DNA from 3 places in the Bradyrhizobium sp. CCBAU 25338 genome. Region 1 is predicted to be linked to each of the others. Evidence: predicted binding sites of a transcription regulator. Region 1 holds the regulator's gene; each other region holds the start of a gene.
What was found. The regulator PhoB, encoded in region 1, activates phosphate uptake and scavenging genes when phosphate is short. The targets are predictions, from matches to a motif close to TGTCATNNANCTGTCAT.

Region 1 (5,859 bases):
GCTACCGCCGTCGAGCGCAACCAGACCCTGGTAGCGGCTCATGTCGGGGCCCTGGTCGATGGTCATGGCGAGATGGCCGCGGCCGAGCAGCGTGCCAGACTGCATGCCAGCGTCCTTGGCCTCGCCGAGGCGCTCGGCGTCAAAGCGGGCATAGGCGCGCAGGCGATCCGGCGCCATGTAGTCGACGACCAGGAACGACACCGGACCGTCGGTCTGAGCCTGGAGAATGAAGCGACCTTCGAATTTCAGCGCGGTGCCGAGCAACGTCGTCAACACGATGGCTTCACCGAGCAGCTTGCCGACGGGTGCGGGATAATCGTGCTTGGTCAGGATATCGTCGAGCGCCGGGCCGAGCCGCACCAGCCGCCCGCGCACATCGAGCGCATCGACCTCGTAAGGCAGCACGGCGTCGTCGATCGGAACCGCCGATGGTGCGCGAACCGGGCCTTCTGGCCCGGTTTTCATGTCAGGGGATTGGGAAACCATGGCGCGTTATCTGGGGTCGGAGGGCTGAGAATGGAAGGGGGGCGGCTACCACCACATATTCCGCTATCGTTCCGGACAAGCGAGCGGAGCGAGCGCTGATCCGGGACGATAGCGGCGCGCGGGGCGACAGCAACGCCACCACACGCCCCCGCTATTTCACCGCGTCGAAGCACCAGGCCAGAATGCCCTTCTGCGCGTGCAGGCGGTTCTCGGCCTCGTCGAACACGACCGATTGCGGACCGTCGATCACTTCATCCGTGACCTCCTCGCCGCGATGGGCTGGCAGGCAGTGCATGAACAGCGCATCGGGCTTGGCCAGCGACATCAGCTTGGCATTGACCTGGTAGGGCTTGAGCACGTTGTGGCGGTGCTCGCCCTCCTTGTCGCCCATCGACACCCAGGTGTCGGTGACGACGCAATCGGCGCCGCGCACGGCGGCTTCCGGATCGGTGCCGAGCACGATCGGCGCGCCTGACGTCTTGATCCAGTCGCGCATTGCCTTCTTCGGCGCGAGCTCCGGAGGTGTTGCGACGTTGAGCTGGAATTTGAAGCGCTCGGCGGCGTGCGCCCAGGACGCCAGCACGTTGTTGTCGTCGCCGGTCCAGGCCACCGTCTTGCCCTCGATCGGGCCGCGATGCTCCTCATAGGTCATGAGGTCGGCCATCACCTGGCAGGGATGCGACCGCCGCGTCAGGCCGTTGATCACGGGCACGGTCGCATAGGCCGCGAGCTCCAGCAGCGCCTCGTGATTGAGGATGCGGATCATGATGGCGTCGACATAGCGCGACAGCACCCGCGCGGTGTCGGCGATGGTCTCGCCGCGACCGAGCTGCATCTCGGCGCCGGTGAGCATGATGGGCTCGCCGCCGAGCTGGCGCATGGCGACATCGAACGACACCCGCGTCCGCGTCGAGGGTCGCTCGAAGATCATCGCCAGCGTCTTGCCTTCGAGCGGCCTGACCGGCTGGTGCGCCTTCTGCTTCGCCTTCATGGCGGACGAGGCGGCGAGCATGCTCTTGAGCTCCGACAGCGGCAGCTCGTTGATGTCCAAAAAGTGCTTTGGAGCTTTATTGGGCGTCTTGCTCATCAGCTTGCCGCCCGCTTGGTCTGGCTGGACGAGATCGCAGTGCAGGCGCGTTCGAGCCGCCCGACGCTGTCCTCGATCTCCGCCTCGGTAACGATCAAGGGCGGCAGGAAGCGCACGACATTGTCGCCGGCTCCGACGGTGAGCAATTTTTCGGCGCGCAGCGCCGCGACGAGATCGCCCGAGGGCACCACGGCCTTGATGCCGATCAGGAGCCCCTCGCCGCGCACCTCGCTGACGACATCTGAATGGCGATCGATCACGGAGGCGAGCTTCTGCTTCAGCAGCAGCGACATTTTCTGCACGTGGTCAAAGAAGCCGGGCTTGAGCATGACGTCGAGAACGGCGTTCGCAGCCGAGATCGCGAGCGGATTGCCGCCGAAGGTCGAACCATGCGAGCCCGGCCCCATGCCGCGCGCAGCGTCGGCGGTGGCGAGCACCGCGCCGATCGGGAAACCGCCACCGAGCGCCTTCGCCAGCGACATCACGTCGGGCACAACACCGGTACGCTTGTAGGCAAAGAGTTCGCCGGTGCGGCCCATGCCAGTCTGCACCTCGTCGAAGGCGAGCAATAGGCCGCGCTCATTGCAGAGCTCGCGCAATGCCTTCAGGAACGTGGGAGGCGCAGAACGAACGCCGCCCTCGCCCTGGATCGGCTCGATGAGAATGCCAGCGGTGTGCGGGCCGATCGCCTTCTTCACAGCTTCCAGGTCGCCATGCGGCACCTGGTCGAAGCCGTCCATCGGCGGGCCGAAGCCCTCGAGATATTTTGCAGAGCCGGTGGCGGCCAGCGTCGCCAGTGTGCGGCCATGGAAGGCGCCCTCGAATGTGATCATGCGGTAGCGCTCAGGATGCCCCTTGGAGAAGTGATGGTGGCGCACCAGCTTGATCACGCCTTCCAGCGCCTCGGCGCCGGAATTGCAGAAGAACACGAAGTCCGCAAAACTCTCATTGCACAGACGCGCCGCGAGCTTCTCGCCGTCCGGGCTCTGGAACAGGTTCGACATGTGCCAGAGCTTCGTCGCCTGCTCCTGCAACGCCTTGACCAGAGTGGGATGCGCATGGCCGAGCGCATTCACCGCCACGCCGGAGGTGAAATCGAGATAGCGATCCCCATTGGTTGCGATCAGCCAGCAGCCTTCGCCGCGCTCGAAACCGAGGTCGGCCCTGGCGAAAACGGGGAGCAAATGCGGCGCGGCGCTGTTCGTCATGACGTCACTTGAATGTTGCGGACGGTGTGACGCGCGCATTACGCAACGCACCATTGACCGGCCCGGAAAACGAAACGTGCCGCCTTTTAAGGGCGGCACGTAGGACTATCTTATGCCTGGCAAGACGGGTGTCAATGCCGCCCGGAAAGCCCCGCGAAACGCTGAATCCGTAGTCTTGCGGTGCCGATTTCGCGGGATTTTCACCACGGAACATGTGGACGCGAGTCGGCGGACTCTTGCGCGGGAGTCACGCCATATTGTAGCGTTTGGACTGTCAGATACGACATCTCGTGCAGCAGTTCTGATCCCTTAAGTCCTCATGTACCGGCGTAAACGTTCGGGCGTCTTGAGCGCGCCCGGCGAGCCTTAAGGGATTCTGGCCGCACGGGTTTTTCAAGGCTTAGGCAATCGCTGCGAAGGCCCCAGGATGGTAGGCGCGCAGCGAGGGAAAGGGTGCAATGACGGTTTTGACCTGGTCCGATGATCGCGTCGAGCAGCTGAAGAAGCTTTGGGAGGCCGGACTTTCGGCCAGCCAGATCGCGGCGGAGCTCGGCAATGTGACCCGCAATGCCGTGATCGGCAAAGTGCACCGGCTCGGCCTGTCCGGCCGCGCCAAGAGCCCTTCGTCGGCAGCGCCCCGGCCGCGCAAGGCGCGGCCCGCGCAGCACATGATGCGGGTGACCCGCCCCGTTGCCCGCGGCAACACCGCGCTGGCGCAGGCCTTCGAGGTCGAGGTGGAGGCCGAACCCGTCACCTACGACAATGTGGTGCCGATGAACCAGCGGCTGTCGCTGCTGGAGCTGAACGAGGCGACCTGCCACTGGCCGGTCGGAGATCCCTCGAGCCCGGATTTCTTCTTCTGCGGCGGCAAGGCGCTCTCCGGCCTGCCCTATTGCGCCCAGCATTCGCGCGTGGCGTATCAACCCGCAGCGGATCGCCGGCGCGCGCCGGCGAAGCCGGGCACGCGGTGAGTTTGCGGATTTAGCTGACTGCAGCCGTCACACGATGACGGCTCGACTTACTCGGTGTCATCCCCGCGGAGGCGGGGATCCATAACCACAGGGCGCAGTGATTGCGCGAGATGGCTACTGCGAGTCTTCGCCAAACCACGTCTTGTGGTTATGGATCCCGGGCTCGCGCTACGCGCGCCCCGGGATGACGGCCAAGATTGTTGCCGCGGCTCGCTAATTCGACATCCACAAAACTCAGGTCTGCTCCGCCTTCGCGAACCGATCGTCCAGCGCATAGCCGGCGCCACGCACGGTGCGGATCGGATCCTGCTCCCGGCCGAGATTGAGCAGCTTGCGCAGGCGGCCGATGTGGACGTCGACAGTGCGCTCGTCGATGTAGATGTCGCGGCCCCAGACGCTGTCGAGCAGCTGCTCGCGCGAGAACACGCGGCCGGGATGCTCCAGGAAGAACTCCAGCAGACGATATTCGGTCGGGCCGAGATCGATCGGCCGGCCCGAACGCGCCACGCGGCGCTTGTCGCGGTCGAGCTCGATGTCGCCATAGGCGAGCACGGTGGCGAGCCGCTCGGGGCTGGCGCGCCTGAGCAGGCCCTTCACGCGCGCCAGCAGCTCCGGCACCGAGAACGGCTTGACGATGTAGTCGTCGGCACCGGTCGCAAGTCCCCGCACCCGCTCGCTTTCTTCGCCGCGCGCGGTCAGCATGATGATCGGAAGCTGCTTGGTTTCGGGACGGGTGCGCAGCCGCCGGCACAGCTCGATGCCCGACAGGCCCGGCAGCATCCAGTCGAGCACGATCAGATCGGGAATGTGCTCCTTGAGGCGGGTGTCGGCATCATCGCCGCGCATCACCGTCTCAACGTCATAGCCGTCGCCTTCGAGGTTGTAGCGAAGAAGCTCGGTGAGAGCTTCCTCGTCCTCAACCACCATAATGCGTGCGCCCATGTTGTCGTCGCTCCTTGGGTATTCGGCACCGTTTAGGTATTCGGCACCGTCGTGGCGAAGGTCGTCATGTCGCCCTTCGGCCGCTTGTCGGTGATCGCCTGACCCTCGATCATGTAGAATACGGTCTCGGCGATGTTGGTGGCGTGGTCGCCGATCCGCTCGATGTTCTTGGCACAGAACATCAAATGGATGCAGAACGAGATGTTGCGCGGATCCTCCATCATGTAGGTGAGGAGTTCGCGGAACAGCGAGGTGCAGATGGCATCGACTTCCTCGTCGCCCTTCCACACCGCCATCGCTGCCGGCAGATCGTGCGCGGCATAGGCGTCCAGCACCGACTTGACCTGCTGCTGTACGAGGTCGGTCATGTGTTCCAGGCCGCGGAACAGTTTCAGCGGATGAAAATCCGTCTCCAGCGCTGCGACGCGCTTGCCCATGTTCTTGGCGAGATCGCCGATGCGCTCGAGATCGGTCGCGACGCGCATGGCCCCGACGATCTCGCGCAGATCAACGGCCATCGGCTGGCGGCGGGCGATGGTGAGCACGGCGCGCTCCTCGATGCGCTTCTGCAGCGTGTCGAGTTCGGCGTCGGTGGCGACGACGCGTTGACCGAGCGCGACGTCGCGGCGGATCAGCGCGTCGACGGAATCGACGATCATGCGCTCGGCGATGCCGCCCATCTCGGCGACCAGGCGGGTGAGTTCCTGGAGGTCGGTATCGAAAGCCTTTGCGGTATGTTCAGAACCCATGTTCCGTCTCCTCAGCCGAACCGGCCGGTGATGTAATCCTGCGTGCGCCGGTCGGTCGGCGACGTGAAGATCTTGCTGGTGTCGTCGAACTCGATCAGCTCGCCGAGATACATGAAGGCGGTCTTGTCGGAGACGCGGGCCGCCTGCTGCATGTTGTGGGTGACGATCGCGATCGTGTAGTTCTCGGACAATTCCTGGATCAGCTCCTCGACCTTGGCGGTCGAGATCGGGTCGAGCGCCGAGCAGGGCTCGTCGAACAGGATCACCTCGGGCCGCACCGCGACGGTACGGGCAATGCAGAGGCGCTGCTGCTGGCCGCCGGAGAGCGACAGGCCGGAGGCATTGAGCTTGTCCTTGACCTCGTTCCACAGCGCGCCGCCGCGCAGCGCCTTCTCCACGCGATCGTCCATCTCCGA
Region 2 (5,859 bases), 160 kb from region 1:
GGTCTACCGTTATCTCGGGCTGAAGTTCGTCTCGCGAAGCTGGTTCAATCTGGATGCAGTCTGGGCGACCAGTCTCGTCCTGGTCGGCGCCGTGGCGCTCGCCTTCAATCTTGGGAGCTGAGAGTGAGGCGCTTACCGCGTCAACGTCCACTCGCCGATGATGCGGAAGCGAGCCTTCGCGTCGTCCTGCTTGAACAGTGCGAGGCGGTCGATCGCCAGCGCGCCGAGACGAAGCGACGCAAACCGGGCCCGTAACATCTCCAGTATCGGCCCGCGGCGCTCTGCATCCAGCCGGCCGGTGAGCGTCATGTGGAAGCGGAATTCCTCCATCACGTAAGGGTAGCCCCAGCGGTCGAGATAATCGCGCTGCCGCTCGGTGAGTTTCTCGGGCTTGCGCCGCGCACGATCGTCCGCTGTGAGGGCCGCGCGGAAGGAGTCGAATTCACGAACGCAATCGCCGGCGAGCTGCTGGAGAGCGTCGACCGGCTCGGCCGGAATGACGGCAATGAAGCCGCTGATGGTATCGACGACGGGGCGGATCACTGGGATTGTCCGCGATTGGCCGGCAAACGTCGCGCAGCCCGCCATGAGCTCGGCCTCGGTCCTGCCTGATACCAGCACCATCGGCGCCTTCAGCGTGGCGTGAAAGCCGTACTTGCGGGGATCGGTGGTGAGGTCGTGCCAGTCCGGCGCAATCTGCAGCGCCTCGCGCGGGAACGGCACCTCGTCGCCCGTGCGGGCGTCATAGCCGAGCAGTTCGGCGCCGAAGCGGGAGCAGGCACCGTCGGCGCCGGCGGCAAAATAGATCGCGTAACGGGGGAAACCTGTCATCGACTCAGCATAGCCAATTTAAGCCGCGACGACAGCCTCGCGCGGCGCCGTCACGGCAGTGAGCAGCCTTGTCGCGTCGGTGAGATGCACGAGCTTGCCGCCCGAGATCACCGCGATCAGCCGCGGCCGCAGCTTCACGCTGTCGTCGACGAGGAGAATGTCGGCGCGGCGTCCCTCCGCGAGCATGCCGCGATCGGCAAGGCCGGTCGCACGCGCCGGGCCGGCGGAGACCAGATCCCAGGCCTGTGCCAGCGGCACCACGCCATCGGCGGCGAGGCGGAACGCGGCGAGCAGCTGTGCGGGATAATAATAGTCCGACGCCAATACCGAGCAGAGCCCCTTGGCGATCATGTCGGATGCCCTGGTCCAGCCGGTGTGACTGCCGCCGCGCACGACATTCGGCGCGCCGTAGACGATGGCATCGCCGTGGCTCGCTGCCGCCCGCGCCGTCTCCTCGTTGATCGGAAACTCCGCGATGTCAGCGCCGAGCTCGCGAAACTCCCGGCGCATCGCCGGCGTTGCGTCATCATGCGAGAGCATCCGTACCCCGGCCGCGCGGGCAGAAGCGGCGAGGCGCGATACCGAAGCGGGCACCTCGTCGGCGCGCGAAACCACGCGCTCGACCAGCCGGTCGAATTCCTCGCTCGAAAGGCCAGTGCGCTCCACCATGCGGTTGCGCTTGCGCGGCTTGGCCATGTCGGCGACGGTGCCGTCCATGTGGTCGTTGAAGGCGAACAGGTCGACGCGGCCCTCGGCGAGCCACTGGGCGATTTCGGCCTCGGCATCGAGATTGTAGGTCTCGTGCCGCAGATGAAAGCGGGTGTCGGCGGCGAATTGCGGGCGCTGGCGCTCGATCGCCTCCATCAGGCCGCGCGCATTGTCGGCGCTGCGCAGGCCCGGCTCCCAGGAGCAGGTCGTGGCGTGAAAGACGGTGGTGATGCCGTTGCCGATCGCCTGGCGGTCGCTGTCGGCGAGCGCGACGTCGATCGGGAAATCGACGCCGGCGCGCGGCATCATCTGTCGCTCGAAGGCATCGCCATGCAGATCGACGATGCCGGGCAGCACCAGCAGGTCGCGGGCATCGATCGCCAGCCGCGCACGACCGCGCGAAGCATCGACCTGTGCAATATCCGTTCCGGACACGAGAAGTGAGGTTTCGACGAACTCGGCGCCGATCAGGGCCCGGCCGCCTTCGAGGAATATGTCTGTCACGCGATCGCGCTTCGTTTGCTGGCGGGAGAACTGGCGAGAGAGCTCGCCCGTGCTTCGTATGTCGAAAGAAAATCTTCAATCCCGAGCTTGCGGAAATCGGGCAGCGCCTCGCGCAATTTGTCGTGATCCCAGTCCCACCAGGCGAGCTTCGCAAGGCGCCCGGCGATCTCCTCCGAGAACCGCCGCCGCACGATCCGGGCCGGATTGCCGGCGACGATGGTGTAGGCCGGCACGTCCTTGGTGACGATGGCGCCGGCGGCGATCACCGCGCCGGTGCCGATGTTGCGCCCCGGCAACACGATCGCGCCATGGCCGATCCAGACGTCGTGGCCGATATGGATGTGATGCTGGCGCCGCCAGTCGAAGAACTCGGCATCGTCGCTCTCACCTTCGAAATAGGCGCTGGAGCGGTAGGTGAAGTGCGCCTGTGTCGCGCGGTGCATCGGATGGTTGCCGGGATTGATGCGCGTCATCGCCGCGATCGAGCAGAACTTTCCGATGGTGGTGTAGGTGATCTGCGAATCGTTGACGACATAGGAGTAATCGCCCATCGCCACTTCATGCAGGATCGTGCGCGCGCCAACCTCGGTATAAGCGCCGAGCCGGGTCTCATGCAGTTTGGCCGAGGGGGCGATGGTCGGCTGGACCGAAAGAGCTTTGGCGGCCATGTTGCATCCGGGGTGCGAGGGCGGGCGTTCCTCTTCGAGTGGATTCATGACAATGTCATGACGTAGCGATGACAGGGGATGACGTGTGCAGGATCGCTGCGCTGCAACGGTCGTGTCACACAAGTGTTAAGCATGGACGTTAGCGATTGGCTCCAGCTACTCTGGAGCCCTGCATGCTGGTGGTGGATGGTCTGACGTGTCGCTTCGGCGCAAAAGCCGCGGTGGACGACGCTTCGTTTGAGGTTTCTCCCGGCGGCTTCGTCGGTGTGATCGGGCGATCCGGCGCCGGGAAGTCGACATTGCTGCGAAGCATCAACCGTCTGGTGACGCCGACTGAGGGACGCATCCTGTTCGACGGCGTCGACGTCACCGCATTGAGCGGCAAGGAGCTGCGGCGGTGGCGTGCGCGCTCGGCGATGATTTTCCAGCAATTCAACCTGGTCGGCCGGCTCGACGTGCTCACCAACGTCCTGATGGGGCGTCTTGCGACGATGCCCGCCTGGCGTTCGCTGTCGCAGGCCTGGCCCGAGCAGGACAAGGCGCTGGCTATGTCGGCCCTCGAGCAGTTCGACATCGCCTCGCTCGCCGCCCAGCGCGCCGACCAGCTCTCCGGCGGTCAGCAGCAGCGCGTGGCGATCGCCCGCGCATTGGTGCAGCAGCCCGATATCATTCTGGCCGACGAGCCGATCGCCTCGCTCGACCCGCGCAACACCAAGATCGTGATGGATGCGCTTCTGCGCATCAACAAGCATTTCGGCATCACCGTGCTCTGCAACCTGCATTCGCTCGATCTCGCCCGCAGCTATTGCGACCGCCTGATCGGCATGGCCGCAGGCCGCGTGGTGTTCGACGGCGCGCCGTCGATGCTGACAGATCGGATTGCGCGGGAGCTCTACGATCTGGAAGCCAACGAGGTCATGGGCGGCGCGCCGACCGCCGCGCCCGAGGGTGTTCCGGCGCTCGGCAGCGCTGCCGCCGCCTGAGCGGCGGAAGCGTCTATTCAACGTTTCGCGTTAAAAGAACTCCAGCTGAAGAAGAGGGGTATCATGATTACTCGTCGATTGATTCTTGCCGGTGCCGCGGCCCTGGCCTTCACCGCCTCCGCCTCCGCCGAAGACTGGCGGAAGAAATACCCGGAGATCACTCTCGCCGTGGTTCCCGCCGAGAACGCCTCCGGCGTCACCGAGCGCTTTACGCCCTTCATCAACTATCTGTCGAAGGAGCTCGGCACGAAGGTCACGCTACGCGTCGCCAACGACTATGCCGCCGTGATCGAAGGCCAGCGCGCCGGAAACATTCACATCGGCTATTACGGCCCTGCAGCCTTTGCCCGCGCCCGGCTGACCGGTGTCAAGACCGATGCGTTCGCGATCGAGGTCAATGCTGACGGCTCAAAGGGCTACTACTCGGTCTTCTACGTGCTCGCGAAATCGCCCTACCAGAAGGTCGAGGACCTTAAGGGCAAGAACCTCGGGCTCGTCGACCCGAACTCGACGTCGGGCAACAACATGCCCCGCTTCAAGCTGAACCAGATGGGCGTCGATCCCGAGGCCTATTTCTCAAAGGTCGTCTTCACCGGCAGCCATGAAAATGCGGTGCTGGCGCTCGCGCAAGGCACCGTGGATGTCGCCGCCAACTGGTGGAACGCCGATGACGATTCCAACCTGACCCGCATGCTCACCAAGGGCATGCTGAAGAATGCCGACGGCACGCCGATGAAGAAGGAGGACTTCCGTATCGTCGTGAAGTCGGACATGATCATCAACTCGCCCGTCGCCTATCTCAGCGATCTCCCGGACGACATGAAGGCTGCGATCAAGAAGACGTTCCTGGACGCCGCGCAGAAGGACCCCGAGGCCTTCAAGAAGCTCTCCGACGGCAAGAACAAGCCTTGGGATCCGGTCACGAACGAAGACTACAACAAGACGATCGAGCTGATTAAGTTCGTCGACCATCTGCGCAAGAAGGCGTCCTGATCGCTCGGGACAACGGACTTCGAGCCGGGTCAATCGACCCGGCTCTTTCCATGACTGGCTCGCCTCCGACCGAATGACCATCGCAGTCTCGATCCTTCCCGAGCAACAGTTGGCTGCGCTGAATGCGGCTTACCGCAAGGCGGTCGCGCGCAAGCGGTTGCGCCTGCTGCTTGGCGCTGCGCTGTTCATCGCCGCGCTGCTCGTCGCTGCGATCGGCGCCGAAGTGAACTTGCGCACCTTCTTCGCCCATTTCGGCAATTTCGTCAGCTACTTCGATCGCATCTTCACGCTCGACAATGGCCAGCGCGTCTGGACCGACATCGGCGAATGGTTCTGGGGCTGGCACAAATGGCTGAAGCTCCTGGGCGAGACGCTGCTGATCAGTTATGTCGGCACGCTGATTGGCGCGCTCTTCGCGGTTGCGCTGAACTTCTTCGCCGCCGAAAACACCGCGCCGGCGCGCTGGTTGCTCTTCGTGGTGCGCCGCCTGCTCGAGTTCGCCCGTACCGTGCCGAGCATCGTGTTCGCGTTGATCTTCGTCATCGCCTTCGGTCTGGGGCCGATGGCTGGCGTGCTGGCGATTGCCATCCATTCGACCGGCGCGCTCGGCAAACAGTTCTCCGAGATCGTCGAGAATGCCGACATGAGGCCGGTCGAAGGCGTACGCTCGACCGGGGCAAGCTGGCTGTCCTGCATGCGTTTTGCCGTGCTGCCTCAGGTGATCGCGGGCTATGTCAGCTACGCGCTGCTGCGCTTCGAGATCAATGTGCGAGAAGCCTCGGTGATGGGCTTTGTCGGGGCCGGCGGCATCGGGATGGAGCTGATTGTTGCGATCCGCAAGTTCTACTATTCCGACGTCAGCGCGATCCTCCTGACCATCATCGTCACTGTCTTCCTCATCGACATTGGCACCGGCTGGCTGCGTGGCCGCCTGTTCGGCAGAGAGGAACGGACATGAGCCACCATCCCGAAGTCGATACGGCACAGCTTCGCGCGCGCTATCCTGATGTCTTCAGCCGGCCGGCGTCCGCGCGTCTCGCGACGCCGGCGATGATCGCCGTCGCGCTCGCAGTTCTGGTGTTCGGGCTGGTCGACCTCGACTTTTCACCGTCGCGTCTCGTTGCCGGCGTCAGCCAGCTCGGCTGGATCACGATGATGATGATCCCACCAGA
Region 3 (5,859 bases), on a different contig from region 1:
GGGGTTTTTGTATGCGTAACACTCCGTCATGCCCGACCATGACGCATGCGGAAACAGCGTTGCTCGTTGCAATACCGCTGCTATCTTGCCGCCATGTCCGCACCCGAAATCAGGCCCACCACCGAGGCCGACCTTCCCGCCATCACCGCCATCTACCAGCAGGCCGTCCGCGAGGGCACGGCGACATTCGAGCTGGAGCCACCCGACCTCGCCGAGATGACGCGTCGCTACCGCACGCTGATCGACGGCGGCTATCCCTATTTCGTCGCCATGCTCGATGGCAGCATTGCCGGCTATGCCTATGCCGGCGCCTACCGGCCGCGGCCGGCCTACCGCTTCACGGTGGAGAACTCGATCTATCTCGACCCCGCCTTCCACCGCCGCGGTGTCGGCTCGTTGCTGCTGGAACGGCTGATCACCGAATGCGAGGCGCGCGGCTTTCGCCAGATGATCGCCGTGATCGGCGATTCCGCCAATGCCGGATCGATCGGCGTGCACACCAAAGCCGGCTTCAAGATGATCGGCACGCATCCCAATGTCGGGCTGAAATTCGGCCGCTGGCTGGACACGGTGATGATGCAGCGCGACCTCGGCGAGGGCGCAAGCACGGTGCCGAAGAGGTAGGTTCTGTAGCCCGGGTGAGCGCAGCGATACCCGGGGAACGCTGCGAGACAAGACCCGGATGTCGCTGCGCTCATCCGGGCTGCGAAAGTCCCGTCACACCACCGCCAGCTTCCGATCGATCACCAGCAACACCCGCTCAAGCTCATGGCCGCGGCGCAGAATCAGCCCGGTCGCCGAGATCACGCTGTACATGCCCTGCTTGCGCGCGAGCCGCGGGTCCTTCTCGATGCGATAGATCGGCACTTCCGAGGCGCGGCGATAGACCGAGAACACGGCGCGGTCCTTCAGAAAGTCGATGGCGTAGTCGCGCCACTCGCCGTCGGCGACCATGCGGCCGTAGAGATTGAGAATCCGGTGCAGCTCGAGCCGGTTGAACGTCACCCGGTTCGGCTGCGCATTCGCAGCGGCGGGGCGCGCCGCCGCGCGCTGCTCGCTCGGATCGGCATCCTCCGACATCAGGCTCATGGGAAGCGCCTCCTCATCGCACGCCATGACCGCGTCCGCGAAGACCGTCCCCGGAACCGCGGCTCATGACAATTGCATGATCGCGCCAACCGTTCCGCGCCGCAAGGGGCTCAACCCACCGAATCGGCCCCGGGTCAGGGCACACGCAGGGGTGGAACTTTGTCGCGGCAAACCGTCACGGGATCGTTAGCAGGAATCATAGTATCGCCGTTTTTCCGCCCACCGCCTGCCGCCCTGCATTGCGATAAGGGCTTCCGTGCGTTGACCCGGTCCTTTCGGTTCCGGATTCCTCAGCCCCCAGCCCCCCGGGGTCGAACAGGATCGGGTCTGTACGCACGGCAAGGAGGGCCAACGCAAGTTGGTCCTTTTTTGTTTGTGTCGGGATGTTGCCGGCCGCTGTCATTCCGGGGCGCGCGAAGCGCGAGCTACGGTGCGCAATTGCGCACCTGAGAATCCATTTCTCAGCTCAGATGATGGATCAATGGATCCCGGGCTCGCGCCAACTGGGGCGCCCCGGAATGACGAGAGCCTGATTGTCTTGAGTACCTCTGCGCTTCAATGCAGCGACGTGTACGCCGCGCCGAGCATCGGGCCGGGCTTCTCCCGGCTGCCGTCCTGGACATAGACCACCGCGCCGTCGACGCCGTCGCGCGTGAGGTTCTCGATCGGCACCGTCCAGCTTTCCGGACGGCCGGTCCAGTCGCCGACCTTGAGCAGGTTGCGTACCACGTTGTGATAGGTGACCTGCTGTCCGCGATTCTCGCCGCGGGTGATCGCGATCGGCACCGACTTGGCGATCGAGCAGATCCAGACCTCGCCGTGCGAGACCGCGGGCTCCTTGCTTGCGGCCACCGAGACGTTGATGTGCTTGCCCGACAGTGACATCGTCACCGGCACGCTCATCACGCCGGTGCCCTTGTCGGTCTTGCCGATCGCATTCTCGATGCCGGCGCGATCGCTGCCGATGACATGCGTTGAGCCGTTGACGACGGCCTGCGGCGTGTAGACCTCACGGTCGCCGCGCATCCGCGAATAGGCACGCTGCCGTGCAGAGAAGCGCGAGTCCGCCAGCGTGTCTTTCCAGCCGAGATAGTCCCAATAGTCGATCGGCATGCTCAACGCGATGATCGACGGGTCTTTCGAGAGATCGCCGATGATCTGGTCGGCGGGCGGGCAGGAGGAGCAGCCCTGCGAGGTAAACAATTCAACAACGGCGCGGGGATCAGCCTGAGCGGGACGGATGACGGCGATGATCGCGCAGATGCCGAGAGCTCCCGTCCAGAGGGCATTGGACCAGCGCGAAATCGGATGAGAAGCCGTCATTGTCGTCATGTCGAACGCCGCACACCATTGCTCGTGGGAAGGGGATTCTTATCGCCGGATGGTCACCGTAGTCTTACGGGGCGCGGTACATTCGTCCGTCCAGCCAACCGTCCAAGGGAAGGTTTTCCGCCGGGCGGGCCCATCTGAAACGTACCGCAAACGCGCGAAGGCGGCCTTTGATAGGCCGCCTTCGTTTGGGCTTCTACTCACTTCGCAGTGAGCCATCGTTCACAAATCCGCGCTTACGCCGCGAGCTTGCGCAGCACGTAGTGCAGGATGCCGCCGTTGCGGTAGTAGTCGAGCTCGTCCAGCGTATCGATACGGCAGAGCAGCGAAACGCGCTGCAGCGAACCGTCGCCGGAGACGATCTCCGCGGTCAGCTTCTGGCGCGGCTTGAGGTCGCCGACGAGGCCGCGCAGCGTGACCTTCTCGTCGCCCTTCAGGCCCAGCGACGACCATGAGGTGCCTTCCTCGAAGGTCAGCGGCAGCACGCCCATGCCGACCAGGTTGGAGCGGTGGATGCGCTCGAAGCTCTGGCAGATCACGGCGCGCACGCCGAGCAGACGCGTGCCCTTCGCGGCCCAGTCGCGCGAGGAGCCGTTGCCGTATTCGGCGCCGGCGAACACCACCAGCGGCACCTGCTCCTGCTGGTACTTCATCGCGGCGTCGTAGATCGACATCTGCTCGCCGTCGGGCCAGTGCTTGGTCAGGCCGCCTTCCGGAATGTTGCCGTCGGCGCCCTTCAGCATGAAGTTCTTGATGCGGATGTTGGCGAAGGTGCCGCGCATCATCACTTCATGGTTGCCGCGGCGCGTGCCGTACTGGTTGAAGTCGGCCGGACGCACCTGGTGCTCGCTGAGATATTTGCCAGCCGGCGAGGTCAGCTTGATCGAACCGGCCGGCGAGATGTGGTCGGTGGTGATCTTGTCGCCGAACATGGCGAGGATGCGCGCCTCGACGATGTCGGTGACCGGCTCCGGCTCCTTCTTCATACCGTCGAAATAAGGCGGGTTCTGCACATAGGTCGAAGACATGTTCCAGCGATAGGTCTCGCTCTCGACCGTCTTGATCTTGCGCCAGTTGGTGTCGCCCTTGAACACGTCGGCATACTTCTTCTTGAAGATCGACGCGGTCACGAACTTCTTCATGAGGGCGTTGATCTCTTTCGTCGTCGGCCAGATGTCCTTCAGATACACCGGCTTGCCGTCCTTGCCCTCGCCGAGCGGCTCGGCGGCAAGGTTCTTGGTGACGCTGCCGGCGAGCGCATAGGCGACGACCAGCGGCGGCGAGGCCAGGTAGTTCGCCTGCACGTCCGGCGAGACGCGGCCTTCGAAGTTGCGGTTGCCGGAGAGCACGGCGGCCGCGACGATGCCGTTGTCGTTGATCGACTTCGAGATCTCCTCCGGCAGCGGACCGGAATTGCCGATGCAGGTGGTGCAGCCGAAGCCGACCAGATTGAAGCCGACCTTGTCGAGATCAGCCTGAAGGCCGGAATTCGCGAGATATTCCGCGACCACCTGGCTGCCCGGCGCGAGCGAGGTCTTCACCCAGGGCTTGGCCTTCAGGCCCTTCTTCACCGCATTGCGGGCGAGCAGGCCGGCGCCGATCAACACGCTCGGGTTCGAGGTGTTGGTGCAGGAGGTGATGGCGGCGATCACGACATCGCCATGACCGAGATCGTAGTTCTTGCCTTCGACCGGGAAGCGCTTCGCCGGCTCCGCGGCCTTCTTGTACTCGCTGGCGAGTGCGAGCGAAAAGCCTTCCGCGACCGCGGGCAGCGCAATGCGGCCTTCGGGCCGCTTCGGGCCGGCCAATGACGGCACGACGTCGCCGAGATCGAGCGTCAGCGTCTCCGTGAACACCGGGTCGGGCGACTTGGCGGTGCGGAACAGGCCTTGTGCCTTGGCATAGGCCTGCACCAGCGCCACCCGCGCCGAGGCGCGGCCCGAGGTCTTGAGATAATCGAGCGCGGCGGCATCGACCGGGAAGAAGCCGCAGGTCGCGCCATATTCGGGCGCCATGTTGGCGATGGTGGCCTTGTCCGCGACCGAGAGATGGTCGAGGCCCGGGCCGAAGAACTCGACGAACTTGCCGACCACGCCGAGCTTGCGCAGCATCTGCGTCACGGTCAGCACGAGATCGGTCGCAGTGACGCCTTCCTTCAGCGCGCCCTTCAGCTTGAAGCCGACGACGTTGGGCAGCAGCATCGACAGCGGCTGACCGAGCATGCAGGCTTCCGCCTCGATGCCGCCGACGCCCCAGCCGAGCACGGCGAGACCGTTGACCATGGTGGTGTGCGAATCAGTGCCGACGAGCGAGTCGGGATAAGCGACCTCGAAGGTGCCGGTCTTCTTGCCGACCGTCATCTTCTCCTTCTTGGTCCAGACCGTCTGGGCCAGATATTCGAGGTTGACCTGGTGGCAGATGCCGGTGCCGGGCGGCACGACGGCGAAGTTCGAGAACGCCTTCTGGCCCCACTTCAGGAACTCGTAGCGCTCCTGGTTCTGCTTGTATTCCTCGGTGACGTTCTTGCCGAAGGCCTTGTTGTCGCCGAAGAAGTTCACGATCACGGAGTGGTCGATGACGAGATCGACGGGAACCAGGGGATTGATCTTCTCTGCATCGCCGCCGAGCTTCTGCATCGCGTTGCGCATCGCGGCGAGGTCGACCACCGCGGGCACGCCGGTGAAGTCCTGCATCAGGACGCGCGCGGGACGGAAGGCGATCTCATGCTCCAGCGACTTCTTGCGCAGCCATTTCGACACCGCGACGATGTCTTCCTTCTTGACCGAGCGGCCGTCCTCGTTGCGCAGCAGGTTCTCGAGCAGGACCTTCATCGAATAGGGAAGTTTCGAAATTCCCTTCAGACCATTCTTCTCGGCCGTGGGCAGGCTGTAATACACATAGGTCTTGGCGCCGACCTTGAGGGTCTTTTTGCATTTGAAGCTGTCGAGCGAGGTCATGTAGGAGATCCCAATTGTTAGTTATACCCGGCAGGGTATTTTAACACCGTTAGCGTATCAGGCTGGGCCGCTTGCAGGGGCAGGTTGAGTTGCTGCATCAAGTAGTTCCGGGCTTATAGAAGCTTTCTAACGGCGCCGCCACAGCCACAATCGTGCCGCAGCAATCCGCGAGCCAAAAATTCCCATGCGCTACCCCAAGATTTCCTGAGGCCTGGCTTTGAGTGGGTTGAAACGAGGCGAGATGCGGCTTTCAGGTCACGGGCTCAGATGCGTACGAGGCGGACGCGAGGTGTTCGCCGGCCTCGAATTCGCGGCCGGCTCGGGCGAAGCCGTGGCGGTGACGGGTCGCAACGGATCGGGCAAGACCTCGCTGCTGCGGCTGATCGCGGGCCTGCTCGTTCCCGCCGCCGGGACGATCGCGCTGGACGGGGGCGACGCCGAGCTGACGGTGCCGGAGCAGTGTCACTATCTCGGCCATCGCGAT

Region 2: the regulator PhoB is predicted to act here: its motif matches at 2,758-2,774, upstream of phnC (phosphonate ABC transporter ATP-binding protein).
Region 3: the regulator PhoB is predicted to act here: its motif matches at 1,155-1,171, upstream of ACM42_RS10500 (DUF2794 domain-containing protein).

Annotation. Positions count from the first base shown of each region.
Region 1 is NZ_LFKY01000003.1:486,839-492,697, forward strand. Features, by position in the region: gene ACM42_RS07565 (Hsp33 family molecular chaperone) at 1-486, opposite strand, end outside; gene argF (ornithine carbamoyltransferase) at 638-1,573, opposite strand; gene ACM42_RS07575 (aspartate aminotransferase family protein) at 1,573-2,781, opposite strand; gene ACM42_RS07580 (GcrA family cell cycle regulator) at 3,240-3,752, shown strand; gene phoB (phosphate regulon transcriptional regulator PhoB) at 3,987-4,694, opposite strand; gene phoU (phosphate signaling complex protein PhoU) at 4,727-5,443, opposite strand; gene pstB (phosphate ABC transporter ATP-binding protein PstB) at 5,455-5,859, opposite strand, start outside.
Region 2 is NZ_LFKY01000003.1:325,424-331,282, reverse strand. Features, by position in the region: gene ACM42_RS06815 (hypothetical protein) at 1-121, shown strand, start outside; gene ACM42_RS06810 (DUF1045 domain-containing protein) at 133-831, opposite strand; gene ACM42_RS06805 (alpha-D-ribose 1-methylphosphonate 5-triphosphate diphosphatase) at 850-2,043, opposite strand; gene ACM42_RS06800 (transferase hexapeptide repeat family protein) at 2,040-2,711, opposite strand; gene phnC (phosphonate ABC transporter ATP-binding protein) at 2,885-3,694, shown strand; gene phnD (phosphonate ABC transporter substrate-binding protein) at 3,758-4,687, shown strand; gene phnE (phosphonate ABC transporter, permease protein PhnE) at 4,761-5,645, shown strand; gene phnE (phosphonate ABC transporter, permease protein PhnE) at 5,642-5,859, shown strand, end outside.
Region 3 is NZ_LFKY01000029.1:81,502-87,360, forward strand. Features, by position in the region: gene ACM42_RS10495 (GNAT family N-acetyltransferase) at 94-624, shown strand; gene ACM42_RS10500 (DUF2794 domain-containing protein) at 718-1,089, opposite strand; gene ACM42_RS10505 (DUF1223 domain-containing protein) at 1,645-2,421, opposite strand; gene acnA (aconitate hydratase AcnA) at 2,655-5,375, opposite strand; gene ccmA (heme ABC exporter ATP-binding protein CcmA) at 5,617-5,859, shown strand, end outside.